One region of the Ensifer sp. 4252 genome, then DNA from elsewhere that is predicted to be linked to it. Evidence: predicted binding sites of a transcription regulator. Region 1 holds the regulator's gene; each other region holds the start of a gene.
What was found. Region 1 encodes LexA, which represses DNA repair genes until DNA is damaged. Its sites were predicted from a motif close to TGTTCNNNNTGTGTTCNG; they were not measured.
Positions count from the first base shown of each region.

Region 2: the regulator LexA is predicted to act here: its motif matches at 2,068-2,085, upstream of parE (DNA topoisomerase IV subunit B).
Region 3: the regulator LexA is predicted to act here: its motif matches at 5,778-5,795, upstream of ruvC (crossover junction endodeoxyribonuclease RuvC).

Region 1 is NZ_JBNDIU010000018.1:57,670-67,428, forward strand. Features, by position in the region: gene ABIE33_RS26245 (septal ring lytic transglycosylase RlpA family protein) at 46-1,077, opposite strand; tRNA gene ABIE33_RS26250 (tRNA-Ser) at 1,354-1,443, shown strand; gene ABIE33_RS26255 (hypothetical protein) at 1,669-1,833, shown strand; gene ABIE33_RS26260 (DUF4242 domain-containing protein) at 2,200-2,487, shown strand; gene ABIE33_RS26265 (hypothetical protein) at 2,668-2,811, shown strand; gene ABIE33_RS26270 (hypothetical protein) at 3,255-3,542, shown strand; gene ABIE33_RS26275 (hypothetical protein) at 3,599-3,838, opposite strand; gene lexA (transcriptional repressor LexA) at 4,019-4,738, shown strand; gene ABIE33_RS26285 (hypothetical protein) at 5,128-5,460, opposite strand; gene ABIE33_RS26290 (hypothetical protein) at 6,116-6,262, shown strand; gene ABIE33_RS26295 (GFA family protein) at 6,744-7,175, shown strand; tRNA gene ABIE33_RS26300 (tRNA-Cys) at 7,711-7,784, opposite strand; gene ABIE33_RS26305 (thermonuclease family protein) at 8,197-8,898, opposite strand; gene ABIE33_RS26310 (hypothetical protein) at 9,249-9,539, opposite strand; tRNA gene ABIE33_RS26315 (tRNA-Asn) at 9,690-9,759, shown strand, end outside.
Region 2 is NZ_JBNDIU010000001.1:153,860-163,618, reverse strand. Features, by position in the region: gene parE (DNA topoisomerase IV subunit B) at 1-1,949, opposite strand, end outside; gene ABIE33_RS00755 (alpha/beta hydrolase) at 2,159-3,091, shown strand; gene ABIE33_RS00750 (UbiA family prenyltransferase) at 3,221-4,663, shown strand; gene ABIE33_RS00745 (FAD-binding oxidoreductase) at 4,660-5,982, shown strand; gene ABIE33_RS00740 (transporter) at 6,076-6,516, shown strand; gene ABIE33_RS00735 (NAD-dependent epimerase/dehydratase family protein) at 6,513-7,523, shown strand; gene ABIE33_RS00730 (aspartate aminotransferase family protein) at 7,535-8,989, shown strand; gene ABIE33_RS00725 (YceI family protein) at 9,025-9,624, opposite strand; gene ABIE33_RS00720 (cytochrome b) at 9,631-9,759, opposite strand, start outside.
Region 3 is NZ_JBNDIU010000003.1:257,432-267,190, forward strand. Features, by position in the region: gene ABIE33_RS10220 (efflux RND transporter permease subunit) at 1-1,380, shown strand, start outside; gene ABIE33_RS10225 (MBL fold metallo-hydrolase) at 1,676-2,512, shown strand; gene ABIE33_RS10230 (DUF6636 domain-containing protein) at 2,529-3,011, shown strand; gene ABIE33_RS10235 (YebC/PmpR family DNA-binding transcriptional regulator) at 3,098-3,844, shown strand; gene ABIE33_RS10240 (HAD hydrolase-like protein) at 4,026-4,661, shown strand; gene ABIE33_RS10245 (LLM class flavin-dependent oxidoreductase) at 4,666-5,667, opposite strand; gene ruvC (crossover junction endodeoxyribonuclease RuvC) at 5,839-6,351, shown strand; gene ruvA (Holliday junction branch migration protein RuvA) at 6,424-7,041, shown strand; gene ruvB (Holliday junction branch migration DNA helicase RuvB) at 7,129-8,169, shown strand; gene ABIE33_RS10265 (metallophosphoesterase) at 8,170-9,072, shown strand; gene ABIE33_RS10270 (metallophosphoesterase) at 9,256-9,759, shown strand, end outside.

The DNA.
Region 1 (9,759 bases):
CCCATTGGGCATAGCAGCGTCGTCAGAATGGTACAACGTCCCGGGCTACCTGATCGAACCGGTTCTGCCTTGGCGTTTCGCATGGGCAACGATGGATTCAGGCGTAAGCGGATTGGTCTCGACCATGATCGCTTCAAATGGCGATTCTGCATCGCTTACCCGTACTTCCACATAGGCGGCCGCATAGGCCATGTTGCCGTCAGGCATCGGAATATACTCCGGCCGCTCGCGCGGTATCGGCCCGATGTCCGGCAGCATGACGAACTCGTTCAGCGACTGCGGCGCCGCAAACTGCGGAACGGGTGCCGCAAGCGCCGTCACCGAACCGCTGGTATCAAGCGACGATTTCGACGGAATGGTCAGCGTTCCCAACTGGTTGCGCATCGGCTCATTCGAGGCGACCATCACGCCGGTCGCGATCTGGCCTTCCGGCATGACGCCCGGGCTGCGATCGCCCTTCGTCACATAGGAGGCCATGAGATAGGGCATGTCGTTGCCTTCGAGGGGTGCGCGGCCGACATATTGCACCCGAACCTTGGCACTGCCCTTCTGCTTGATATCGAGCAGATCGGCTGTTTTCGACGACACGTCGATGATGCGGCCATATTCATAGGGACCGCGATCATTCACTCGCACGATGACGGACGTGCCGTTTTCGGTGTTGGTGACACGCGCATAGCTTGGCAGCGGAAAGGTCGGATGCGCGGCGGACAGATGAAGCTTGTCGTAGACTTCGCCATTGGCCGTCAGACGGCCATGAAAGGCCGAGCCGTACCAGGACGCGACACCGGTCTTGTTATAGCCGAAATCTTCCTTGGGTTGGTACCACTTGCCCTTGACCTGATAGGCCTTGCCGACCTGAAAGCGGCCGCCGCCTTTCGGGATATTCTTGCCGCTGGCGACACGGGGGCTCGCCTTCACGCCGTAAACCGACTCGGCAAAGTATTCTTTGCTTCTCGGCTTGCTCTTCTTGATACTGGACGTCGATCCGCAAGCCGCGAGCGTTGCGCAAAGCACGGGAACCGCCGCAAGGCGCAGTCCCTTGATCAGATATGCCGCATTTTTACTGGATGTCATCTGTCCCACAACATCATTCGAATAAGCCGTACTCGAAACCTTCCACTCTTGCCCCCAGCGGAAATCTCGGCGTCCCGAAACGGAACAGTCGATTAATCATGACAGCAACAAGGCAAAATTGCGAACCGACGAGCGGCCGATGGCTCGAAATCTCCAGTTATGGTTTACGAATGGTTACCCCGGCGAGATAAACAGCGGATGCGCGAAGAAAATCTTGCAGCCCAAGCATGTTAAATCTTGCAAAGCGGCAAGGCTTCGCGCAATAACGCCCTGCCCGGAGGAGTGGCCGAGCGGTTTAAGGCACCGGTCTTGAAAACCGGCGTGCGTGAAAGCGTACCGTGGGTTCGAATCCCACCTCCTCCGCCATTGCCTGTCTCATTTTTCACCACCCATTGTTGAGCTAGGTCGCCAAGTGAATGCTTTGGCGGCGAACGCATACAAGTTTTGCGAGCGCTCCCTTATATAGCCATAACATTGGCGCGCGCGCCTGCACGGCCGTAGCTCGGCCCGCTTGCCATGCCGGATGATTTAAGGGAAAGTCTGATTCCGGCCCATCGAGGCCTGGGCAATCTCCCAGAACTGGAGAAAACCATGCCTCTTAAATATCTGACGACAGCCGCTTTTCTCGCGCTTCTCACGCTTTCCGGATGCGCAAGCACCGGCGGCAGCAACACGACCTATGCGCAGTGGCAGGGCCCGTCGCCGGAACCCGATCCGTCTGCGGCAAGTCCCGGCGGCTTCCGTCTCAGCTACTGAGTTTCATGACAGCGGCGCGTAGTAAATATGACGCGCCATGGGCGCCGTTGCGCTTTTGACCTGCTGCATGATTTTCCCCTGTAGCACCCGGCTTCGAACGGGCATCTACGCACGCGATTGATCTGCAAATCATAATGCGTGCGGATGTGAATTGCGGCCCGCGCAGGGCCTTGCAGACATTTGCTTTCGCCGGCTTCAAGGCTGCGAAAGCACGCCTTCTGATCTGCTAGCCGAAACGAGGCAAGGTCTCCGGCTGCCTGACGCGATGTTGCATGCAAATCGCCTTGCATGCAATCGCAAGCATTGACTCCCTTTTCATTAGGGAGGCTTGATATAATGGTCATCCAACAGTCAAGGAACTGAGCGATGCCCACTTTCATCATCGAACGCGAGGTACCAGGAGCTGACAAGCTCAGTCATGACGACCTCTGCGCACTGTCGGCGAAATCCAATGCTGTCGTCGCCGATCTCGGCGTGCCATACACATGGATCACGAGCTATGTCGCCGGCGACAAGCTCTATTGCGTTCACGAAGCGCCGAGCGCCGACGTCGTTCGCGAACACGCCGAACGAGGCGGGTTTCCGGCCAACAGGATCACGGAAGTCGCCGCCGTGATTGGGCCTTCGACAGCATCTCAAGGGCGCGGCAAATAGCCGTATCGGTGTTATAATCACCACGGGCAGAAAATCGGCTTCATGCGGGCCCAAACCGCCCGCCCAGGCCAATGCTCCCCACGCACCGTCATTGACTTCCGGCGGTATCAATGCAGGCTAATCCGCCGGTCATTCGGCGCCCATGAGGGTTCCCCGGCACACCTTTTCAAGGAGACGATCATGGCAAAAGGTCAAGTGCGAAGTAACCGCGAGGTTAGAAAACCCAAAAAGGACAAGACCGTCAAAGCCGCCGTAACGACAGAAGGCTCACAGGTAAAGCTTGCAGGCAGCAGCTTCTCCCTCGGCAAGAAAGACAAGAAGTAGGACAGCCGCCTTTAACCTCTCGAACCAAATAGTCGGGAGAGTTTTGTCCTCGGCCAGTCGGACGAGGTGCGCACGTCTCCGCACACCCTGGCGACTGGCCCCCTGACCAAGAATAGATGCCAGCACGCTTGAACGTCGCCTGCCTCCGGATTTGCAAAGATCGTTGCGGGCGGCGGCGCTCGCCAAGCGTTTCCATTTCTGCTGCCAAGCCTGATCGGCCGTCGACACGCTGCATGTAGTAGACGTCGGAAGATCGAGAACGCCCTGTTCATGCAAATCTTTGTGCCTTCCCTGCCACAGCTTGAGCAGCAGTCTTCGCCTCTCGCAAAGAACTGTTGAACACGCCACAGTGCCCGGCATGCTTGCTGGACTTCGGAACGAAAGCACGGTTCACATCGTTAACCAAACTATCGCCGCCACCTCTGATCTAGTGGACGTTCACCGTGCTTGCAGCCTTGCTTATCGCCTCGATTATCGCATCGCCGAACATCGCCCTCAGCGCTGCCACGGTCGACGACCTGCAAGCCGATTTCGAAATGGCTGTACCCTGTCAACAGATCGACGGACGGAACGTTTGGAAAGGGGCGATCGCCTACTATATCCAGTCCTTCGTCTACCAAGGCGACACGCCGGTCGCGACCGACGCGGCCGACGCGGTACTGCCCGAGGACAACTCGGCGGAAACCGTCAAGGAGTTCGAGGACGCCTGCTCCGCCACACGGCCGGCCTGATTCACGCGTCCTTCACCTGATCGCCGATCGACTTCTGCCGATCCCGTGACGGCAGGCTATTTCCACTGGGTTCCATCGCCAGCGGCGCAACCATGCGGCGGCAGCCCGTTGCCAAACGTAAGCTTCAGCCGGTCACAACCCCATTGATTGAGCGGCCCGGGCATCGCCGCATTCAACGCGATTCCGACCTCATCGAACGGGCTTTGTTTATTGTCCACATATTGATACCAGCGGAATCCAAGCACCGCGGTCGCGGCGACAACGATCGTCAGAAAAATTCGAATCAGCTTCGTCATTAGACCCTCATTCCATAAACGGAAGGAGGCATAACAGCCTCGTGCGGCACGTACAGCGACGAGATCGCCGCTATGCACTCGATTGAACCAACATTCACGGAATTTTAGGCACTTGCGGAACACATATGGAACAGATAGTGTCTGTTCTTGATTTGTTTCACGCCTCTGGAGCGACTTGCCATGCTGACCCGCAAGCAACAGGAATTGCTTCTTTTCATCCATGAACGAATGAAGGAGTCCGGTGTACCGCCGTCCTTCGATGAGATGAAGGACGCACTCGACCTGGCATCGAAGTCGGGTATTCACCGGCTGATTACAGCACTCGAGGAACGCGGCTTCATTCGCCGTCTTCCCAACCGCGCCCGGGCGCTCGAAGTCATCAAGCTGCCGGAAGCCTATGCGGCAAGCGCCCAGCCCCGTCGCGGGTTTTCCCCAAGTGTCATCGAGGGAAGCCTTGGCAAACCTCCCGCCCCTGCCCCCGCCGCTGCGAAAACGACGCCGGTTGCCGACAACAGCTCCGTGTCGGTCCCGGTTATGGGGCGCATTGCCGCCGGTGTGCCGATCTCGGCGATACAGAACAACACCCACGACATTACCGTGCCGCTCGATATGATCGGCAGCGGCGAGCACTACGCCCTTGAAGTGAAGGGTGATTCGATGATCGAAGCCGGCATCTTCGATGGCGACACGGTGATCATCCGCAATGCCACCACAGCCAATCCCGGCGATATCATCGTGGCCCTTGTCGATGACGAGGAAGCGACCTTGAAGCGCTTCCGGCGCAAGGGCGCGTCGATTGCCCTCGAGGCGGCCAATCCGGCCTATGAGACGCGTATCTTCGGCCCCGATCGCGTCAAGATACAGGGCAAGCTCGTCGGCTTGATCCGCCGCTACCACTAGAGCGCTTTATCTTTAAACGGAAGCGATTCTGTTGGCTCAAAACGGCCGTTCCACACGAAGGATGGCGCAGAGCGATGCGGATCCATCGGGCAAGCCATCCGACACAGTGGGCGGCCGTTTTCAGTCAACCCGAAGGGCCGGATGAATTTCGGCCATTACCGGCGGCGGCCGTCTTGACCGCAGCCTCTGCTGCGCTCTTCGCCAGCCGCCTTGGTCCTGGCCGAAATTCCTTCCGGCAGAATGCTTCTGTTTAAAGATGAAGCGCTCTAGGCCCGTCTCACTCTAGCCGCCATCGTGCCGGTCAGCCGTCTTCTTGCTTCAACGTCTCGCCACCACAAGGTAGCGAGACGGAGATCGTCAGATCGAGCGTTTTCCAGGCTCGACAGATTTTACTCGTGTATCGAGTACTCGCCCAACTCGCAGAGATCCTGCGTGTCTTCAGTCGTGTCGAGACCGGAACCTTCTTCGAATTCAAAGCGCATGTCGTATTTGCAGACATCGCGTCCGTCGGCGATGGTAATTTCCATGCTTTCGCCCGGATTGAGCACCTGCCGCCCGAAGACGTCGTCCTCCCACTGATCAACACCGACCGGCGACGTGTAGAAGTTCGTCAAAACGACGTTCGTCTTGTTCTTCAGCTGAAAGACGAGATCCTCAGCGCTGGCGGTGGCCGTCGTTGCGGCAAGAATGGCAAGAGCAGTCAGGGCGATCTTACATTTCATTTTATGTCTTTTCCTCCATTGTCGGCTTTGTTTGATACTACCTATACGGGTCGCGCTGTCGGGATATTCATTCCCAGTACCGTCTAGAGACAATATTTTCAGCACTGACAATAGCGACCGGATCACCATTTCGGGGCGCGTCCTCGCAAGGCCATGTCGTTGGCGACTGCGAACGTTCAGAAACTGGCCGGCAAGGGTAGCCCGGCCGAATTGCGCTTTGAAAACAGTGGTTGGCGGCAATGTGGATAGCCTCGTTGCGCGTGTTGGACGCGCCGCATTGACCCGCCGCTTCTTGCCGCCACCTGCGTGCCGCAGCGTGTCCCGGCACGCCCACCGTTTCACTTGCAACAATCGGACCGCTATCGATGGAGAACCACTTTCGCCAGTCGGCCCTGCGCAGGCGCTGGCGGACTTGTTGCCTTCACCGCACGAGGGGCTAAAGCACGCCCTCGCCCGCCCCATTTACAGGCAACGCGCTCACATCGTCATTGACGCTCGCAACGAGCACACGGCCGCTGTACGCCACCGATGGCCCGTATTTCAACCGCCTTCGGATCAGCGCTCGCCTCCAACCCCGTCAACCTGCGGTCGCACCGTTGTCTTTCTTGGGTACGGACCTAGTTACCCATTTCATACCCATGAGAGGAACTGCTGAATGAACCGTAATGGGCTTTATCTGATCATTGCCGTGCTCGCCGTGGCCGTCATTGGTCTCGGCGCCTATGCCTACCGCGAGGAAACAAAACCGGCCGGTGTCGAGATCAAGATTGGCCAGGACGGCGTTTCCGTTCAGGAGAATTGAGCGCGATCTGGAATACTCTCAACAGGCGGTTTATCAGCCGCGAATTTGCGGCTGGGGGCGAATGCTGCTGGACGTTCGACGTCCCTATGTTCGCTCCTCGCGCGGATGGATGCGAACGGCCGTAGACTTTTTCTCCGCACGATCCGCTGGCGTAACGCTCGCGCGACAGCGTGCTGGCGCATGCATTAGTCACTTGGTTTGGGTATGTGCCCGATGTTCGACGGGACGCTTCGTACCCTGCCCCTGAGCCCAATCGGCCTGATGGCCCTACCACGGGCTATGTTTTGCGCCGTTTCACGCAGCATCAAGCTTGTCACGGACGGCACTCCTGGCGGAAAAGAGCGAAAGTCTGATACAGCCAACGGCCTCAACGAGAAGGCGGCCCTCTGGAATGAGCCAGCCCAAGAATGCGCTTGAGCACAAACAGCCCACCCCATACTAAAGCCCGTCAATTGCGCTTCAAAATCAGATGGATGATTCGATGAATCTCGACGTTCAGGACCTAGATGGAGCCTGCCACTGTGGAACGGTTCGCTTCAATGTGAAACTGAAGAACGGCCTCCGCACCGCCCGCCGCTGCACTTGCTCCTATTGCCAGTTGAAGGGCGCGGTTGCCGTCTCTGCCGCCAAGGACGGGGTCACGGTTCTCTCCGGAGGCGAGGCTCTTACCAAATATCAGTTCAACACGAAGGCAGCAGAGCATTATTTCTGCTCGAAGTGCGGCATCTACACATTTCACAAGCCGCGCGCGAACCCGGATTTCTACGGCGTCAACGCCGCGTGTCTCCAGGGCATAAGCCCATTCGATTTCGAAGAGCTCCCTGTGAACGACGGCATCAACCACCCGATGGACACGAAGGGATCAACCGGCCCAAGGCTCGCGGGAACGCTCAAGTTTATTCCGGCCAAGTGATGGGCGCGGCTGGCAGGACGCCGGCCGCAGCCGTTCAAACCGTTTCGCCCCGAATAACGGTGGCGCGTTCGTTGCGCCGCCATCAACGTCCACAGTGCCGCCGGCTCACAACCAGGCGGGTATGCCACAACTGAGTTATGGCGTAGCATCTGTAGAATCCATTCTGGCGGTAAACCGGGGGCTGGCAGCTGTCGCCGTTCCGCATGCAAGCTAGTCGGACCAACTCCCAACAACTTACGCAAGTTCCGTCCCAAAGTCAGCGTCATCGTACACTGCAATCAGTTCAACGGAGCAGGCATCTTTGCGGTGGGCGCCGTTGTCGCCACGACCATCAGTGATCCGCTTCATCGCGCATACAAGGCGGCCGTAAAAGTCCACGCTTTGTGATATCGCCAGCAAGATGCAGCGGCGCACGTGTGCGCAGAACATCGTGAATGGGATCAGGGGCAGATTTCTACATCCTCCCGAGAATATAACAGATCATGAGATCCGCTTCGGAAGTAGCGCTTTAGATCTAAAGCCTGAGGTGTATTTTTGGAGGCCTCGCCCGGAATTGAACCGGGGTACAAGGATTTGCAGTCCTCTGCGTCACCACTCCGCCACGAGGCCTCACCCGCTCGATTGATCAAGCGTTGGCGCGGATTTAGAATGATTGCAGAAAAACCGCAAGAGGCATTTTTCCGAAAAGCGTCCCAGGTAATTTCTGAGATGTGATTTCCACAGAGCCTGACGTTCGTGATCCCTCTTCAATGACAGCCGGCCGTTCGCACGCTCCATCAGGCGCTTGACTGAATAATCAAAAGCGGCGCGCAGAACCGAAGGATAGGACATAAAGGACCGCACGGCACGCAATGCCGTTAAGCAGGCTTACGCACCGAATGAAGACACGACGTCTTCGCTGCCACGCGGCGATGGCAACATTTTGCTCACTAGAAGCGTTTTGCCGGTCACATCGCCGACCGGTTTGATCCGTAGCGCCGCCTCACGCCTCCATAGCCGCGGAGACGCTGGCGTTACACGGCTAGCACCACGGCGTTGACCGTCCCTTCCACGGGCGAACCAGCCCCTCCGAGACAAGAATGCTACCGAGCGAACGGCCATCACGCATCACCACGCGCAGCTTCTCGCTGGTTTTGTCATCGTCCCTGCCGATGGCTTCGATCAGCCTGAAGTCTCCGGCGTTCAGCAATTCGCGCAATCTCTGTTTGGCGTAGAAGCCGCGCGCGCGCTCACCATCGCAACTTGCCTGCTTGATTCGCGGTGCGTCGATATCGGCGACGCGGAACGCTTCGCCTTGATAACGGAACGTTGCACCGTCGATGACGCAATTGTCGTTGCGGATACCGCAGAAATAGAACTGATTCGTCTTAGGCTGCAGAGCGACGGGCTGCGCGATCGGACGCTCGACCGGTGTCGGCGCCGCCAGCCCGACATTGACTGCGGGTATCGGGCCGTCGGCAGGCTTCGTCTTGTGTGTGGCCGGTGGCGTAACGGCACGGGCCTGCGCCTTCGGCCGATCATCCGACCTGGATGTCGATGTCGACTTGGGCGCCGATGCAAACACATCCGAAACGCCCGGCAGATCCCGCAACTGTCCACGGTGGTCATAGGCAACGACGCCGCCGACCGTCAGCACCGCGGCGAGATACCAGGGCAGCATTCCGCCCTGCTTCTTTGTTCGGCTGCCGCGGCGACGCCCGCGGCTTGTCGTGGTCTTACCCATTCCGCCCCATCCTTGATCCGGGCGGCATTATGCTGCCGATCCGTTGCCGAATGGTTTTCAACTGCAGCCCGAATGCGGGTGTTTGCACACAAGACATCGGGGAGAGCGCAACAATCCAGGATCGTTCATTTCCGCAGCACCGCGCTCAGATCGTCGCCAGCAATGCAGCGACGACGACGTTTGCGAGCCTATCGACAACGAAGGCACGATGCGCCCCAACCGAGCGACCTCCGCAGCCGTGGATTGATGTGGACGAGCGAAACGTTGCTCTCTCCGGCATGGGCTCTGCTTCCGTCCGGCGTTAGTTTTGTGGTGCCCCGTCGAAGCGAGGCCACCTTCGCAAAGATTCATCACTCTTTTGAGGAGCCCGTCCCGTTGCGTCGACGCGCCCACCACACGGCGAACCTGCGCCGGCGGCGGCGAACCGAGGGAATATCGTGCGAGAGGATGAGCAAGCCCAGGGGCACCATCCAGAATCCAAGCACCGGCAGAAAACCGAGAAAGCCGCCGAATATCAACAGCCCGCCAACCAGCATGCGCAGGAGCGGTGATTCCGGCAGGGTAAGGCGCCATTTGCCCAGCACGATCTGCCGGGTGTGCGGGTCTATGCCGAAATGCGTCTGTTTTCTGTTTTTATTCATCATTCCCTATCCGACTGCGTTTCCCACAATTGGGGACTTCTCCACAGGCTCGCAACAAAACTTCTCACTTTTTTTGAAAAAACAGCTTGGCAAATCGGAAAAGCATTTGTATTAGCAGCCTCACTTCTGCAGGACACGCCGCGCAGATGATCCCTGGTAGCTCAGCGGTAGAGCATTCGACTGTTAATCGACAGGTCGCCGGTTCGAATCCGGCCCGGGG
Region 2 (9,759 bases), on a different contig from region 1:
TCGTCGATCTGGACCTTTAGCAGGGTGCGGAACTTCGGATCCATCGTCGTTTCCTTGAGCTGCGCCGGCAGCATTTCGCCCAGACCCTTGAAGCGGCCGACTTCGACCTTGCCGCGACCGTTGAACTCGGTGCGCATCAGTTCTTCGCGATGGGCGTCGTCGCGCGCATAGAGCGTCTTTGAGCCCTGGCTCAGGCGGTAGAGCGGCGGGACGGCGAGATAGAGGTGGCCGCCGCGGATAAGTTCCGGCATTTCCTGATAGAAGAAGGTGATTAGCAACGAGGCGATGTGCGCGCCGTCGACATCGGCGTCGGTCATGACGACGATGCGTTCGTAGCGCAGGTCTTCCTCGCGGTATTTGCTGCGCGTGCCGCAGCCGAGCGCCTGGATCAGGTCGCCGATCTGCTGGTTGGCACCCTGCTTTTCCCGGCCGGCACTGGCGACGTTGAGGATCTTGCCGCGAAGCGGCAGGATGGCCTGGTTCGCGCGGTTGCGCGCCTGCTTGGCCGAGCCGCCAGCTGAGTCGCCTTCGACGATAAAGAGTTCGGCACCTTCGGCAGTGTTCTGCGAGCAGTCGGCAAGCTTGCCGGGCAGGCGCAGCTTGCGCACTGCGGTCTTGCGGTTGACTTCCTTTTCCTTGCGGCGACGGACGCGTTCGTCGGCGCGCTCGATCACCCATTCGAGCAGCTTTGCCGCCTCGGCCGGGTTGTCGGCGAGATAATGGTCGAAAGGATCGCGCAAGGCGTTTTCGACGATGCGCTGTGCTTCGACGGTCGCGAGCTTGTCCTTCGTCTGGCCGACGAATTCCGGCTCGCGGATGAAGACTGAGAGCATGCCGGCGGCCGAAATCATCACGTCATCGGTGGTGATGATCGCGGCGCGCTTGTTCTGCGTCAGTTCGGCGTAGTTCTTCAGACCCTTGGTGAGCGCGATCCGGAAGCCCGCCTCGTGCGTTCCGCCTTCGGGCGTCGGAATGGTATTGCAATAGGAATGGACTTGCTGGTCGCCACCGTACCAGGTGACGGCCCATTCGAGTGAGCCGTGGCCGTTCGACTTCTCGGACTTGCCCGCAAAGATCTCGCGGGTGACCGTGAACTCCTTGCCGAGCGTTGCGGCCAGATAGTCCTTCAGACCGCCGGGGAAGTGGAAGACGGCTCGGTCCGGAATCTCGGAGCCTTCCAACAGCAACGACGGATCGCATGACCAGCGGATTTCGACGCCGCCGAAGAGATAAGCCTTCGAGCGCGCCATGCGGAACAGCCGCGCCGGCTCGAAGCGAGCATGCGGTCCGAAGATCTGCGGATCGGGATGAAAACGAACCCGCGTTCCGCGCCGATTGTGGACGTCGCCCAGTTCTTCCAGGCCGCCTTGCGGCACGCCGCGCGAAAAGCGCTGGCGATAAAGCTTTCGGTTTCTGGCAACCTCGACTTCGAGGTCGTCCGACAGCGCGTTGACGACGGAGACGCCGACGCCGTGCAGACCGCCGGAGGTCTCGTACGCCTTGCCGTCGAACTTGCCGCCGGCATGCAGAACCGTCATGACGACTTCGAGCGTCGACTTGCCCGGGAATTTGGGATGGTTTTCGACCGGAATGCCGCGGCCGTTGTCGGTTACCGACAGATAGCCGTCGGCGTCGAGGTGGACTTCGATGAAGTTGGCGTGCCCCGCTACCGCTTCGTCCATCGAGTTGTCGATGACTTCCGCGAAGAGATGGTGCAGCGCCTTTTCATCGGTGCCGCCGATATACATGCCCGGACGCCGGCGGACAGGTTCCAGCCCCTCCAGCACCTCGATCGCCGAAGCATCATAGTCGCCGCTATCGCTGCCTTTGGGAGCAGGGCGCGGTTCTTCCCGCGGAGCCGGCGCCGTTCGCGCAACAGGCGCGGCGTCTGCCACAACGGGCTTCGGTTGTTCGGGCATTGCGGAGAAGAGGTCGTTATTGTCGTCCATTGGGCGTTTAGATCATTCCTGTCGTGCGGAGGTGCGGAAGGCCATAGCAAGACCGAGGTCTTGTCGCCATCCCCAGTCATTCGAATCACCCGAATTCTGCCAGAGTCTTGCCGTTTGTGCGAACAAAAGGAGAATAGCGGTGCCGGATGCCTGCAAAATAAAGCCCCGTGTCTGCGTCTGTCACCGACTGTTGCTTTGGCTCCAGGCTGATGGCAAGGCTTTGCCGCGAACCAGGGAGCCCTTCGTTGTCCGTGTCCACAGCTCATTTTTGCTTTCGCCGGCTTGCCGCCATTTTTCTGTCCGTCGGCCTTTTTGCAGGCTCGATCGTTTGCGTCGAGGCGCAGGTGCTGAAGCCCTACAAGGACGATCTGTTTTCCTACGGCAAGGTCCTGGAAGAAAGCGACGGCGGTGACTACCGCGTCGTCGACTATCAGGAACTGCGCGACATCAATGAGCGCGACGAAATTCCGGAGCGGCGGGTCAAGCGTGCCTTCGTCTCGCGGGGCGTCAACAGTGAACAGGTCAACGAGACGCTCGATGTCGGCGGACGCTCGCTCGATGTGACACGCGTCGGCCGGGAGCGCGGCGCTGCATTCACTGTGATTTTCATCCATGGGCGCGGTGGGGACCGGCGCCTCGGCGCCAACGATTTTTCCTTCGGCGGTAACTTCAACCGGCTGAAGAACCTCGCGGTTGCCAATGGTGGCGCTTATTACGCACCGAGCGTGCGGTCCTTCGATGCCGCCGGGGCAGCCGACGTTACGGGCCTGGTCAAACTTGCTGCCGAGCGCTCCGGCGGGCGGCCGGTCGTGCTGGCTTGCGCTTCCATGGGGAGTTTCATCTGCTGGGGTGTGTCCCGTGACGCGGAGGCAGTGACGGCGCTTGGCGGCATAATGATCATGGGCGGCGTTGCCGATCCAGATTTTATCAGGAGCGCTGCCTACAAGGCGAAGCTGCCGATATTCTTCAGTCATGGCAGCCGGGATAGTGTCTATCCGGCCGAGAGCCAGAAGGCGCTCTACAGCGCGTTGAAAGGGCAGGGGTATCCGGCCCGCTTCGTGCTCTTTGATACCGGATCACATGGAACGCCGGTCCGCATGACCGACTGGCGGGACGCCTTGAACTGGATTGGCAAGCGCTGACGCGTACCGTTCGATGCTCGGCATTTGTTAACCAGACCGGCAATTTGCGGGTGCAGACCGTCCGCTTGTTTCCACCTTTGAAAGTGATCGGCGCGATGATCCTCGGCAGATATTGCTGGGGTATATTTCATGGATGTGCGTACCGAAACACGGCAGGTTCCGCTGTGTGTCGACCTGGACGGCACATTGCTGGCCGCCGATACGCTGTGGGAAGGCGCTGCGATCATTCTGTTGCGCAATCCGCTGATGCTCTTCCCGATGCTCATGTGGCTGTGGCAGGGCAAGGCGCGCCTGAAACATGAGGTCGCCTTGCGCTCCGGACGCATGGCGGCGGACTGGCCGTACCGCCAGGCTGTCCTGGCTCGACTGGCTGCGGAAAAGGTTGACGGGCGCGACATCGTGTTGGTCACCGGTGCGGCACCTTCCGTCGCCCAAGAGGTCGCAGCGCATGTCGGGCTCTTCTCTTCGATCATGCATTCGTCGGACACGCTCAATCTGACGAGCAGCCGAAAGCGTGATGCGATGGTGCAACGGTTCGGCGAAGGCGGTTTCGACTATATGGGCAACAGTCGTGACGATATCGCCGTGTTTGAGGTCTCGCGCCGGGCGATCGTCGTGGCTCCCGATGCGGCAACGGAGAAATGGCGCCGCAACCACGATGCCGAAAAGCTCGATACCGGCAAGGTGAGCATGCTTGCCCCGCTGAAATCGATCCGCGTCCATCAGTGGGCGAAGAACGTGTTGATCGGCGTGCCGATGATCCTCAATCACGAGGTTCTGCATCTGGATGCGCTGTTGAGTGTTATCATCGCATTCTTCGCGTTCAGCTTCCTGGCCTCCGCCGTCTATGTCATCAACGACCTCTCCGATCTGGCGAATGACCGGCGCCACGCGAAGAAGCGCCACCGGCCGCTTGCCAGCGGCCAGATGTCGGTGCCGACGGCATTGGTGCTGGTCGTCTGCCTGATCCTGGCCTCGGTGTCGCTGACCTTTCTCCTTCCTTGGAAGTTTGCAGGCGTGCTGGCGTTTTATGCCTGTGCCACGACGGCCTACACCTTTGTGCTCAAGCGCAAGCTTCTCGTCGACGTCTTCACGCTTGCCGGCCTCTACACGACCCGTATCGTTGCCGGTGCGGCGGCGACCGGAACGGAACTTTCCTTCTGGCTGGTGTCGTTCGCGATCTTCTTCTTCCTCAGCCTGGCTCTGGTGAAGCGTTACGTCGAGCTGCATGAATTCGAGGACAAGGACGGCGGTGCCGTTCCCGGGCGCGGCTATCTCGCTGTTGATTTCGAGATGGTCGGGCAGGCAGGTGTGGCCTCCGCATTCACTTCCGCTCTGGTGCTTGCGCTTTACGTGCACAGCAAGGAACTGCAGGAAATGTACACGACGCCGTGGGCATTATGGCCGCTCTGCCCGTTGGTGCTCTATATGCTGTTGCGGATCTGGATGCTGGCGCGCCGTGGCATGCTGCACGAGGATCCCGTGGTCTTCATCATGCGCGATTGGCGCAGCCAGCTGACCATGCTGATTGGGGCGTTACTTATTCTTTTCGGAGCCGTCGGGCCGCAATGAACACGCAAGACTACGAAAGCTGGGGCCGGCTCGACCGTCGGCCACGGCAGGGCATTTCACCTGACGACTACGAAGATCGCATCGGCTCTATCGAGCCGGATGCCTTCCTGCCGTTCGGCAACGGCCGCAGCTACGGCGACAGCTGCCATAACGATCGCGGCATGCTGATCGACAACCGTCGACACGCGCGCATAATCGCGTTCGATCCGGGCACAGGGATGATGACCTGCGAAGCGGGTGTTACGCTTGGCGACGTTCTGGCCCGCGCCATTCCGCACCGCTTCTTTCTTCCCGTGACGCCAGGCACGGCCTTCGTCACCGTTGGTGGCGCGCTTGCCAACGATGTTCACGGCAAGAACCACCATGCCCGCGGTACCTTCGGCAATCATGTGACTGGCTTTACGCTGCTGCGTTCCAATGGTGAGCACCTGGTCTGCACTCCGGCGGAGAACCCGGACCTGTTTTCAGCCACGATCGGCGGAATGGGGCTGACGGGTCTGGTCCTGACCGTCAGTCTTCGGCTCAGCAAGGTACCGTCGCCGCATGTGCAACAGCATGCGATCCGCTTCGACAATCTCGACGAGTATTTTGGGCTGGTCGATCGCGTGGATGAAGAACACGAGTATTCCGTCGCCTGGATCGACCAGCTTGCCACCGGCCGGCGTATGGGCCGTGGCATTCTGCTGGCCGGCGATCATGCTGATGGGTCCTGCGAGTTTCCCGATATGCCGAAGGGAATGAAGCTCTCGGTGCCGTTCTCACCGCCCTTCAACCTTCTCAATTCGGCGACGCTCAAGGCCTTCAACGAATACTATTTCCGCAAGGAAAAGCCCGGCGAGACCATTTCGACGGTGCCGTGGACGTCTTATTTCTATCCGCTCGACGCCGTCGGCGCGTGGAACAGGCTTTATGGCCCGAGAGGGCTCTATCAGCACCAAAGCGTCTATCCCTCTGAGAATGCGCGGGAGATCACCGCGATGCTGATGGACGCCGCACGGCGTGCCGGACACGCATCTTTCCTCACCGTCCTGAAGCGCTTCGGGGATGTCGCCTCGCGCGGTCTCCTGTCGTTTCCGCGACCTGGTTTTACTTTGACGCTCGACTTCGCCAATCAGGGTGAACGGACAGTAAAGCTGCTGGACCGCCTCGACGCGATCGTTGTCGAGGCCGGAGGCGCGATAAATCCCTACAAGGATGCCCGCATGAGCCCGCAAGTCTTTGAAAAGTCGTTCAGTTCCTGGAGATCGCTTGAGGCGTTGCGCGATCCGGCGTTGGTGTCGAACTTCTGGCGCCGCACGGCGCTGGCTTTGCCAAAATGAGAATGCAGACAATTTGATTAAATTAAATACGCGAACTTCACTGAATATGCGTCTCTCGCGTGTAGGTACATTCCCGGGGCTGGGAGTAAAACTATGAAATATATTCCATTCATTCTCTTCACTGTGCTGACCAATGCGGCGGCACAACTGATGTTGAAGCAGGGCATGATGTCGCTCGGGCCGATCTCGATGACGGCGGAGACGGCCATCGTCCGCCTGTTCCAGATCATTTTCAATCCTTGGGTTTTCGCGGGTCTCGCGACCTTCGCCATCTCCATGGCTTCGCATCTCTATGTGCTGTCGAAGGTAGAGCTTTCCTTCGCCTATCCGTTCCTGAGCCTGGCTTACGTGGCGGTTGCGATCTTCGCCTACTTTGTCTTCCGCGAGGACCTCAATGCCTGGCGCATCGCCGGCATCGCGCTGATTTGCGTCGGAACGGTCCTGATCGCCCAGTCGGGCATGTCATCCCATAACGACGAAAAGCCGGCCGATACGGCTGGCGCAAGAACAGCAGATTTCGGGAGCGAGTCATGAAGCATATTATTTTTGGTGGCGACGGTTTCGTCGGCCGACATCTGGCGCAGCGCCTCGTTCAGGATGGCGAGGAGGTCGTGGTCGCCGATATCGTCAAGTCCGATCTGCCGCACTACAATCGCGCCCGCTTCGTCCATTGCGACGTGACGCAGATGAGCGATGTGCTGAAGGTCGGTATCGGCCCGGACGACATGGTCTACAACATGGCGGCCAAGATGCTGTCGCCGTTGCAGATCCGTTCGAAGCGTTGGGATTTCTTCTGGCCCGTCAACTACTACGGTGCCGAGAACATCATGAAGGGGATGGGCGCAGCCAATGCGTCGCGCCTCGTTCAGTTCACCACGGACATGATCTACGGTCACACAGTGCAGTCGCCGCAGACCGAGGACCATCCGGCAAAGCCGCTCGGCGAATACGGCAAGTCGAAGTGGGCGACCGAACAGCTGGCCATGCAATGGCGCAAGCAGGGCATGAACATCTCGATTTTCAGGCCGCGCCTGATCATCGGTCCCGGACGCCTCGGTATTCTCGAAAAGCTGTTCAAGCTGATCGATATGAACCTACCGGTTCCGATGATTGGCTCGGGCAAGGTACCGTATCAGTTCATCTCGGTCTTCGATTGCGCTGAAGCCGCACGGCTTGCCTGGAAGGGTGGCGTACACAACGAGGCCTACAATCTCGGCTCCGACAATCCGCCGTCGGTGCGAGCGTTGCTCAGCAACCTGATCAAGCACGCTGGCTCAAAGTCCTTCCTGCTGCCGACGCCGGCCTTCGCGGTGAAGCAGACGCTGGCGCTGTTTGACCTCATCAACAAGCCGATCATGGATCCGGAGCAATACCTGATTGCCGACGAGCTATGCGTACGCGAGACGGGCAAGCTGAAGCATCAGCTCGGCTGGCGGCCGCAGTTCAACGATGGCGACATGCTGATTGCCGCCTATGACGAGTATCGGGCCAAGAAGTCCGGCGCTGCAATGCAAAACGCCGCCGCCGTGCCGGCCGAGTGAGGGGAATGACAATGCTGGATAGACCGAACCGCGCAGCCGTCTCGGCGCCGTCGCTCGAAGGTGGGGTCGCAAGGCCAGATCTGCTCACGGTCGAGCAGGCGAAAGCCATGTCGATCGGTGACATCACGACCGCCTTCAAGGACCATCTCAACCCTGGCCAGCTCCATTTCATGAAGCTGCTCGGCTTTCACAAGGTGAAGATCGAAAGCGCCGAGGGGATGTACTACACCGACCAGAACGGTCGGAAGATTCTCGACTTCTTCGGTGGCTTCGGTTCGCTGGCCTTCGGCCACAATCACCCGCGTATTCTCCAGGCGCGCCAGAAGTTCCAGGACGAGAAACGCCACGAAATTGCGATTGCCTTCATGTCGCAATATGCCACGGCGCTTGCCAAGAACATCGCCGCCTGCTCGCCGGGCGATCTCGACATGGTCTTTCTCGGTTCATCCGGTTCCGAGGCGATGGAGGCGGCCGTCAAGCTCGCCGAGCGCGCCGCCGGCCCGAAGCGCCCGAAGGTCGTCTATGCGGAAAACTCCTTCCACGGCAAGACCAAGGGGGTGCTTGCCATCACCGATGGTCAGCTCTACCGCGCCGACTTCAAGCTTACCGACAACACGGTGCGCGTTCCCTTCGCTGATATCGAGGCCGTGGAGAATGCCTTCAAGTCCGACCCGGAGATCGGCGTCATCGTGCTGGAGACCATCCAGGGCGGCGGCGGCATCATCCAGGCGCCGGCCGAATACTGGCAGCAACTGCGCGCGCTCTGCGATCGTTATGGCGTCCTGTGGGTCGCTGACGAAGTGCAGTGCGGCTATGGCCGCTCGGGTCGCTTCTACGCCTTCGAGCATTATGGCGTCGTCCCTGACGTCACCGCACTCGCCAAGTCGCTCGGTGCCGGCAAAGCGGCAGTTGGCGCGATGATCGCGCGCCGCGAAGTCTACATGAAGGCGTACGGCACGTCGAAGACGGCGATGATCCACGCCATGGCGACCTTCGGTGGCATGGGGGAAGCATGCGTCACCGCGATCGAGGGCATCAATGTGCTCTACGACGATCATCTGATCGATCGCGCGGCCGACAGCGGCGACTATCTGCTTGAACGCCTGCAGGCGCTGAAGGAGAAGTATCCGAAGATCATCAAGGACGTGCGCGGCAAGGGGCTGATGGTTGGCCTGGAATTCCAGGACTTCAGCCAGACGTTGCCGATGGTGCTGCGTCCGGTCGTTTCCGTGCTTGACGACAAGCTGAAGGGCTCGCTCTCCGGCTTCATCGGTGCCTTGCTTCTGCGCGATTACGACGTGCTCGTGGCCTTTACAGAATACAATCGCAACGTCATTCGGCTTGAACCGCCGCTGATTTGCGAGCGCGCTCATGTCGACCAGTTCATCGCGGCGCTCGACGAGCTTCTTGGCCGCGGCATCGTGCGCATCGTCAAGGATTTCGTCGGCACCCAGATCGGCGGCTGACGGGATCCGACGACTGACTTGAAGGGCAGGAGCGTCTAGCGCTTCTGCCCCTTTATATTCATGTCGAACTCGACGACATTGGAATAGATCGGCGTGCCGACGTCCATGCCGTAGGGCGAGCGGAAGATGCTGCCGCGGATCATGAAGGAGATCGACCGACTGTTCCAGTCCGTCAGCTTGACCGAGAACCGTTCCTTCCGCGTTTTGCCGCGCGCTGTCAGCGTACCTTCGACGGCCGCGGTGTCCGGGCCGGTCTGCTTGACGCTGGTCGAGCGGAAGGTGACGGTGCGGTAGGTCGCGCTGTCGAAGACGGCGCTCGACTTCAGGAACTCTTCGACGCGGCTTTCTCCCGTCTCGACGCTTTCCGGGTAGAGGGTGAACTCGACCGACGAGCGGGCGATGTTGCTGCCATCGATGCGGAAATTGCCGGAGAATTTGCCGAAGTCGCCAACAATGCCACCGCCCCCGACTTGCGCAACGGAGAAACGCACGCGTGACGCGCCGGTGATGCCGTAGCTGCCGGCAGCGTCCGAGAGTTGCGGCGCACTGGCACTTGCGGCACTTGGCCCGAATGTCGTGGCAAACACGGTGCAGAGTGCCAATACCGCCCGTGATGGCTTCGATTGCTGCTTGATCATGGTTCATTTCCTCTTGGCAGTGACCTGACTGCCCTTGGTCTTTTCGAACTCCCCGCGTCGCTGCTGTCGTGTGGACAGCATGCGGACCAGAACCTCGTCATGACGCACCAGATGGTGGTAGAGCGCAGCCAT
Region 3 (9,759 bases), on a different contig from region 1:
GTGGTCAAGCGCGCGTCGAAGATCATCCAGGAGGTTCCCGGGGTGAAGAGCGCCGTCGCCTTTGCCGGCTTCAACGGTGCGACCTTCACCAACGCCTCCAATTCGGGCGTGGTCTTTGCCTCCTTCGAGAGTTTCGAAGAGCGCTTGAAACACGGCCAGGGCGCCAACCAGATCATCGGTCAACTCTATGGCGGCCTGCAGAGCATCCAGGAGGCCTTCATCATCGCGGTGCCGCCGCCGTCGGTGCGCGGCATCGGCAACTCCGGCGGCTTCAAGATGCAGATCATGGATCGGCAGAGCGCCGACATGCGCCGGGTGCTGGGGCTTGCCTACCAGATGATGGGCGCCGCCAACCAGACCGAGGGGCTGACCGGGGTCTTCACGACGTTCTCGGCGTCGAGCCCGCAATACTTCCTGGCAATCGACCGCGACAAGGCCAGGACGTTGAACGTGCCGATCCCGAATATCTTTGAGGCACTGTCGATCAATCTCGGCACGTCCTACGTCAACGACTTCAACGCCTTCGGCCGCGTCTATCAGGTGAGGGCGCAGGCCGACCAGCAATATCGTCTGGAGCGGGACGATATTCTGGCGCTGAAAGTCCGCTCGGCCACCGGCGCCCTGGTGCCGATGGGCACGCTGGTGGAGATCCGCGACACGGCGGGTCCCGCCCTCGTGCAGCGCTACAACATGTACGTATCGGTGCCGATACAGGGCAACCCTGCGCCCGGCGTTTCGACCGGCACGGCTCTCGACAAGATGGAGGCGCTCGCCGCCCAAATCCTGCCGCAGGGGACGACCTTCGAGTGGACGGAACTCGCCTTCCAGGAACGCCAGACTGGTAACACCGCGGTCTTCATCTTCGCGCTGTCGGTGGTCTTCGTGTTCCTGGCACTGGCAGCGCAGTATGAAAGCTGGGTCCTGCCACTGGCCATCATCCTGATCGTGCCGCTCGGGGTGCTCTCGGCACTCATCGGCGTGTTCGCGCGGGGGCTCGACAACAACGTGCTGACCCAGATCGGGTTGATCGTGCTGATCGGGCTTGCGGCCAAGAACGCGATCCTGATCGTCGAGTTCGCGCGTCAGGGCGAGGACGAGGGCAAGACGCCGATCGAGGCGGCGGTCGAGGCCAGCCAGCTGCGTCTCCGGCCGATCCTGATGACCGCCTTCGCCTTCATCCTCGGCGTCGTGCCGCTGGTGATCGCAACGGGACCCGGCGCCGAAATGCGCCAGTCGCTCGGAACGGCGGTGTTCTCCGGCATGCTGGGCGTGACCTTCCTCGGTCTGTTCCTGACTCCGGTCTTCTACGTCGCGCTGCGTTCGTTCCGCCGCCGCAAGCCGGTTGCGGCGAGCGAGCCGATGGCGACGCCGGCCGAGTAACACGAGCCACGCTGCTTGTGATCCAACGCCCCGGCGGTTACGCCGGGGCGTTTCGTTGTGAACAGGATGCCCGGCACTGTTCGTAATGCCAGCACAATGACGCAAACGTGAGCGCCTGCTCGCCCTTTGCGGCTGGACGTTGCGGCGCGCTTGAACAATCCTCCGTTCGCTCATGACGGCGGCGTTTCCCAAATTGGACGCGTTCGTTGCCGACACTGTCAACGGCCGCACGACCTGTACCCAAGTCGAATATGCTTGAGCACAGGTCATGCGTGCGAGGTGTGAAAGGTGAAGGATGATGCTCCGCTACCTTGCCTACACTTTTGCCGCCATCTGGCTTCTGCACGCCTTCTGGCCATCGGTCGCGCATGCACAGGCAGCGCCCGCGCAGGTAAGCCAATGCCAGGCGATCGCCGAGACGTTGCCTGCGGCCACTTTCGCCAGTTTCACACCGGCCGCCGCCACCAAAGGGCAGATGGCCGTTGGCGAAGTAACGATCACCTATCTCGGTCATTCCACCTTTCTGATCGAGACGCCAGGCGGCGTTTCGATCGCCACGGACTATAATGGCTGGTTCCGCCCGTCGGCGCCGCCGACCGTGGCGACGATGAACAAGGCCCATTCCAGCCACTACACGCTGACGCCGGATCCGGCGATCCGCAACGTGCTGCATGGATGGGGTGATGACGGCGAGCCGGCTCGGCACGACCTCGTCGTCGGCGATGCCTATATCCGCAATGTTACAACGGATATTCGTTCCGGGGCCATGACCATGGAGCACGATGGCAACTCCATCTTCATCTTCGAGGTGGCGGGCCTCTGTATCGGCCATCTCGGCCATCTGCATCATGAACTCGACGACAGCCATTACCGGCAGATCGGCAGGCTCGACGTGCTGATGGTGCCGGTCGACGGCGGATTGACGATGGGTGCCGAAAGCATGAGCCGCGTCGTTTCGCGGCTGCGCGCGGCGCTGATCCTGCCGATGCATCGGCGCGGCCCGCCGATCGACGCCTTCCTCGACATGTTCGGCGACGATTTCGACAAGAGCTTCTCGACCGGGGCGAGCGTCAAAGTCTCGCTGCGTTCCTTGCCAAGCAAACCGCTGATTTATATCCTCCAGGGCGTCTGAACATCGGGATTGCCCAATGAGATTATTTGCGGTCGGCGTCGTTGCGTTTCTGTCTTTTTCAACATTGGCTCTGGCCGGAGGCGCGCCTGCGCCGCGCATGCCGCCTCCTGATGCCCAGCAACCGCAAGGTATTCCCCAGGCGACGGTCTCGCCCGTTGCCGAGCAGGAAGCGTTCGTGATGCCATCAGGCAATATCGGCTGCATCTATACGCCGGCGGGCGGCACGCCGACCTATCAGCCTGCCGACGGCGGGCCGGAACTCGCCTGCGATATCATCGCGCCGCGTTATGTCAGGGCGACGCTTGGACGGGCAGGCGCGGCAACGATCAATCGCGAGGTCGGCGATCCCAGCTGCTGCTCTGCCGGGCCGGTGCTCGACTACGGGGTGACATGGTCGGGCGGTCCCTTTTCCTGCATCTCGGAACGAACGGGTCTTTCCTGCCGCCGCGAGGACGGCCATGCCTTCGTTCTCAGCCGCGCGAACATCTCCGCCAACTGAAAAGAAACGTCCCCTGCTGGACGGAAAGCGGCAATAAAACTATAAGGCGCCCCATTCCATTCAAATTCATGCATGCAGAGGGTGCCATGGCTGGCCATTCACAGTTCAAGAACATCATGCACCGCAAGGGCCGTCAGGATGCGGTGCGCTCGAAAATGTTTTCCAAGCTCGCGCGCGAAATCACGGTTGCCGCCAAGACCGGCATGCCCGATCCGTCCATGAACGCGCGGCTGCGTCTGGCGATCCAGAACGCCAAGGCGCAGTCGATGCCGAAGGACAACATCGAACGCGCGATCAAGAAGGCCTCCGGCGGCGACGCGGAGAACTACGAAGAAGTTCGTTACGAAGGTTACGGTCCGGGCGGCGTCGCCGTTATTGTCGAGGCGCTGACCGACAACCGCAACCGTACCGCCTCCAACGTCCGCTCGACCTTCACCAAGGCCGGCGGCGCGCTTGGTGAAACCGGTTCGGTTTCCTTCTCGTTCGATCGCGTTGGCGAGATTACCTACAAGCTTTCAGTCGGCGACGCCGACAAGGTGATGGACGCGGCAATCGAAGCCGGTGCCGACGACGTGACCACGGACGAGGACGGCCACACGATCATCTGCGGCTTCGAAGCGATCGGCGAAGTCTCCAAGGCACTCGAAGACACGCTCGGCGAAGCCGAAACCGTCAACGCAATCTGGAAGGCCCAGAACACCGTGCCTGTTGACGAGGAGAAGGCGCAGTCGCTGATGAAGCTCATCGACATCCTTGAAGACGACGACGACGTGCAGAACGTTTATTCGAACTTCGAAGTTTCTGACGAAGTCATGGCGAAGCTTTCCGCCTGATCCCAGATCTTTCTGTCTTGAAGGTTTTGATCGACCCGTGTCCGGCAGGGCGCGGGTTTTTCTTTGACGGTGCCGCCGGTCAAATATGACGCGCAAAGGGCGCTGTAACGCTTTAGACTTGCTGCATAATTTTCTCCTCGAATCGATTCCGGTTAAAGGAATTATGCCGTAGGTGTCACCGATGACGTATGAGTTCGCGATCTTCGACTTCGACGGCACGCTCGCCGATACGGCAGAGTGGTTCATGGCGGCGAGCAACCTCGCCGCTGCACATTTCGGCTTCCGACAGCTCACGGTGGAGGAGTTCAAGGGGCTGCGTGCCATGGGCAGCCGCGAGATCATCGCGCATCTTGGCGTGCCGATGTGGAAACTGCCGCAGATCGCCACTTTCATGCGAAAGGAAATGGCCGCCCGGGCACAGGCGATCCAGCTTTTCCCCGGCGTTTCGGACATGCTGACGGGGTTGAAGTCGGCCAGCGTCGGCGTCGCGGTCGTCAGTTCGAATGGCGAAGCAGCCATCCGCAAGGCGCTGGGCGAGACCGCCTCTGCCATCGACCTGTTCGAATGCGGCGCCACGCTGTTCGGCAAGGCGCAGCATTTCAAGAAGGTCGTCAAGTTTGCCGGCATCGACCCGTCGCGGATGCTCGCGATCGGCGACGAGGCGCGTGACATCGAAGCCGCCCGCAAGGCGCGGATCGCCGCCGGAGCCGTCGGCTGGGGCTACGCCGACCCGACGTTTCTGAAATCGCTCGGGCCGGATCGTTTCTTCGATCGCATGGACGAGATCCTGCCGGCTTTCCGGGCCGCGAAGGGCTGAGAGGCTACGCTGCCTTTGAAAGCTGCTGCTGGGCCTTGGCGAAAAGCCGAAGCGACTTGAGCCGGGCATCCATGTCGAAGATCGGCATCGAGATGATCAGTTCGTCGGCCTTGGTCTGCTCAAGGAACGTTTCGATCTTCCTGCGGATCGTCTCCGGTCCGCCGACGATGGCATAGGACATCGCGTGGTCGACGAAGATCTTTTCATCCGAACTCCACAAGCCATCCATGGACGCGACGGGTGCGGGGAACCGGCCGCGGGCGTTGCGACGCAGGGCGACGAAGGATTGCTGCATCGACGTGAAGAGATAGTTCGCCTCCTCGTCGGTCGCAGCCGCCACGCCCATGACGCCGACCATCACGTGCGGTTTGGCCAGCGTTACAGAAGGCGTGAAGCGTTCGCGATAGATTTCAAGCGCCGACAGCAGCATGTCCGGCGCGAAATGCGAGGCAAACGCGAAGGGCAGGCCGAGCATGCCGGCAAGGTGCGCGCTGTAGTGGCTCGAACCGAGCAGCCAGATCGGCACATTGGTATCGGCGCCGGGAACCGCGATGATCGCCTGATTTTCGGCAACCGGCCCGAGCAGCGCCTGCAGCTCGACGACGTCGTTGGGGAAGTTGTTGGCGCTCGCCTCCATGTTGCGACGCAGAGCTTGGGCAGTGCGCATGTCGGTGCCGGGCGCACGGCCAAGGCCAAGATCGATGCGGCCGGGATAGAGGGCGGCAAGCGTCCCGAACTGCTCGGCAATCACCAGCGGCGAATGGTTCGGCAGCATGATGCCGCCGGAGCCAACGCGGATCGTCTTCGTTCCTGCGGCGACATGGGAGATGACGATCGAGGTCGCAGCGCTGGCAATGCCCTTCATGCCGTGGTGTTCCGCGAGCCAGAAGCGCTTGTAGCCGTTTTCTTCGGCCGCCTGCGCCAAGAGCCTTGAGTTTTCGAGCGATTGGGCGACGCTGCCGCCTTCGGTGATCGGGGAGAGATCGAGGACGGAGAAAGTCGCCATGAGCAAGGCCTTTATTGAGCGAAATTGATTGAATGGCTATGTAAGGTCAAAATTCCTCAATCCAAGGGCAGCGCTCGAGATTTCCGGCCGCCGCGCTTGCCGCGTGTGGATGTTTTTGTTTTGTTCACTTTTTGCTGGCAGCGTCCGGACACGCAGCATAGGGTGAATTTCATGCAGACCACGATTCGCATCATCGGCATCGATCCGGGCCTTCGCCGTACCGGCTGGGGCATCATCGAAACGCTTGGCAATTCGCTGCGCTTCGTTGCGTCCGGAACGGTGACATCCGATGGCGACATGGATCTCGCCTCGCGTCTCTGCCAGTTGCATGATGGCCTGGCCGAAGTCGTGCACAGCTATCAGCCGCATGAGGCGGCTGTGGAGCAGACCTTCGTCAACAAGGACGCGACGGCGACACTGAAGCTCGGCCAGGCACGCGGCATCGCCATGCTGGTGCCGGCGCGCGCCGGCTTGAGGGTTGCCGAATATGCGCCGAACGCGGTCAAGAAGGCCGTCATCGGTGTCGGCCACGGCGAAAAGCAGCAGATCCACATGATGCTGAAGGTCCTGATGCCGAAGGCCGAGTTCAAGGGCAACGATGCGGCCGACGCGCTCGCGATCGCCATTTGCCATGCGCACAACCGGCTGTCGGTGACCAGCCGTCTTGCCGCCCTGATGGGGTAGTTGCGCTGGTGCCGTTAATTTCCGATGGTCGGTCCGATCATCCCGCAATCCATCCATGAGAGACGACGCCACATGATCGGCAAATTGAAGGGTACTATCGACGAAATCGGCGAGGATCATGTCGTTCTCGACGTGCATGGCGTCGGCTATGTCGCCCATTGTTCGGCGCGCACATTGTCGAAGCTCGGGTCGGGGGGAGAGGCGGCGGTGCTGTTTATCGAAACCTATGTGCGCGAGGACCAGCTGAAGCTGTTCGGCTTTCTGACAGCTCTGGAGCGCGAGTGGTTCCGCCTGTTGCAGAGCGTTCAGGGCGTGGGCTCCAAGGTGGCGCTGGCTCTGCTGTCGACGCTGACGCCGGGCGAGCTCGCAAATGCGATTGCGCTGCAGGACAAGACTTCGGTGTCGCGCGCGCCGGGCGTCGGCCCGAAGGTGGCCGTACGCATCGTCACCGAACTGAAGAACAAGGCGCCGGCCTTCGCCGGCGAAATGTCCGGCTCGATCGGGCTCAAACAGGAGCTTGGCGAGGGTGTTGCCTCGGCGCCGGTTTCCGACGCGGTGTCGGCGCTGACCAATCTCGGCTATTCCCGCGATCAGGCTGCAAACGCGGTTGCCGCGGCGCTGAAGAATGGCGGCGAGGATGCCGACAGCGCCAAGCTGATCCGGCTGGGTCTCAAGGAACTGGCGCGATGACGGCTTGCGTTGTCGGGCCGGCCGATGCAAAACGGCCATATTCTTTGACACCATGCACACGAATGCCCGATCGATTGGAACGGATGGATGACTGATGCCGCACGCCTGATAACGCCGGATAAGCGCGGCGAGGATCTCGATGCGACCATGCGTCCGCAGTCGCTGGACGAATTTACCGGCCAGGCGGAAGCGCGCGCCAACCTGAAGATCTTCATCGAAGCGGCGAAGAACCGCGGCGAGGCGCTCGATCACGTGCTGTTCGTCGGACCGCCCGGCCTCGGCAAGACGACGCTTGCACAGATCATGGCCAAGGAGTTGGGCGTCAACTTCCGCTCGACCTCCGGCCCGGTCATCGCCAAGGCCGGCGACCTGGCAGCGCTTCTGACCAATCTCGAAGAGCGCGACGTCCTGTTCATCGACGAAATCCATCGTCTCAACCCGGCGGTCGAGGAAATCCTCTATCCGGCGATGGAAGATTTCCAGCTTGATCTCATCATCGGCGAGGGGCCGGCGGCGCGATCGGTGAAAATCGACCTGTCGAAGTTCACGCTGGTGGCCGCAACCACGCGCCTTGGCCTGCTGACGACGCCACTGCGCGACCGTTTCGGTATCCCGGTGCGGCTCAATTTCTATACGGTCGAGGAACTGGAATCGATCGTGCGCCGCGGTTCCCGGCTGATGGGCCTCGGCATGACCGATGACGGTGCACGCGAGATTGCGCGGCGCGCGCGCGGCACGCCCCGTATCGCCGGCCGGCTGCTTCGTCGCGTGCGCGATTTTGCCGAGGTGGCGCGCGCCGAAGCGGTGACCAAGCAGATCGCCGATGAGGCGCTGACGCGGCTGCTCGTCGACAATATGGGGCTCGACCAGCTCGACCGCCGCTATCTCTTCATGATCGCCCAGAATTTCGCTGGTGGGCCTGTCGGCATCGAGACCATCGCCGCCGGGCTCTCCGAACCGCGCGATGCGATCGAAGACATCATCGAGCCCTATCTGATCCAGCAGGGCTTCATCCAGCGCACGCCGCGCGGCCGAATTTTGACCGCCAATGCCTGGAAGCATATCGGCCTCAATCCGCCGAAAGAGGTTGAGGCGACGCAGTTCCGGCTGACGCTCGAGGACGAGTGAATGATCACCCGCCGCGGACTCTTGAAGCTTCTCGGCGGCGGCATAGCCAGTATGGCGGCACTTGGCGGCTACGCCTTTGCCATCGAGCCGCTCGCCCGGCTGAACGTAACGCGCTATTCGCTCACACCTGCAGGCTGGACACCTGGCTTGAAGCTGCGGGTGGTGGCGCTTGCCGATATTCACGCCTGCGAACCCTGGATGTCGGCCAATCGCATCGCTTCGATCTGCCGACAGGCCAATGCGCTTGGCGGCGATATCACCGTCCTCCTCGGCGACTATGCCGCCGGCATGAACCTCGTGACGCGCTACGTGCATTCCAGCGAATGGTCGAAGGCGCTTGCGACGCTCGAGGCGCCGCTCGGCGTGCATGCGATCATGGGCAATCACGACTGGTGGGAGGACAGGACCGCGCAGAAGAACAGCGGTGGTCTCACCTTCGGTCACAAGGCGCTCGCCGACGTCGGTATCAACGTCTACAGCAACCGCGCAATCCGCCTGGAAAAGGATGGGATCGGCTTCTGGCTTGCTGGCCTCGAAGACCAGCTTGCCCTGGTGCCGGGCAAGAAATGGATGCGCACGCATATGCAGGGCCTCGACGATCTCGACGGCACGCTGGCGCAGGTCGGCGACGACGCGCCGGTGATCCTGCTTGCCCATGAGCCGGACATCTTTCCGAAAGTGCCGTCGCGCGTCGCTCTGACGCTCTCCGGTCATACCCATGGCGGGCAGGTCCGTTTTCTCGGTCATTCTCCGGTCGTGCCGTCCCGTTTCGGCGATCGTTATGCCTATGGTCATATGGTCGAAGGGGATCGCAGCCTGATCGTTTCCGGCGGGCTCGGCTGCTCGATTGCGCCCGTGCGCTTCGGCGTGCCGCCGGAGATCGTCGTCATCGATCTCGGTTGAGGGAAACCCGGCCGCATGGCTTAGGCGGACGGCCGAATGACGTATTTCGGCGTGGCGGCGTGCTGGCTATGATCCGCTAGGAGAAGCGCCGGCCGTCGACGTTGGACGAGCGCTTCCATTGCCTGCATTGCCGCGATGAAGGTGGCAGGCGGCTTGACGTCCATCCATCGAAGGGAAGGGTGAATGCTGGCACGGCGCGGGTTCCTCAAGCTTCTCGGTGGGCTGGTGATGGCTGGGTTTGGCACCAGCGCCTATGCCGTGGGGGTCGAGCCGTTGCAGCGGCCGCTGGTGACGTCCTACGCTTTGCGGCCTGCCAACTGGCCGCCGGGCCTCAAGCTCAGGGTCGTCGTCCTGGCCGATATCCATGCCTGCGAGCCCTGGATGCCGGTGCACCGGATTGCCGGCATCTGCGATCAGGCGAGTGCGCTTGACGGCGACATCATCCTCCTGCTCGGCGACTACATGAGCAGCCTGCGCTTGACCGGCTTCGTCGAACCTGCCCGTTGGGCCGAGGAATTGGCGCGGCTGAAGGCACCGCTCGGCGTCCACGCGATCATGGGCAATCACGACTGGCTCAACGATCCGGTCGCCCGTCGGGCCGGGCATAGTCCGACGCTGGCGCACAGGGCGCTCGCCGGGGTCGGCATCCCGGTTTATGACAATCGTGCACTGCGGCTCCAAAAGGAC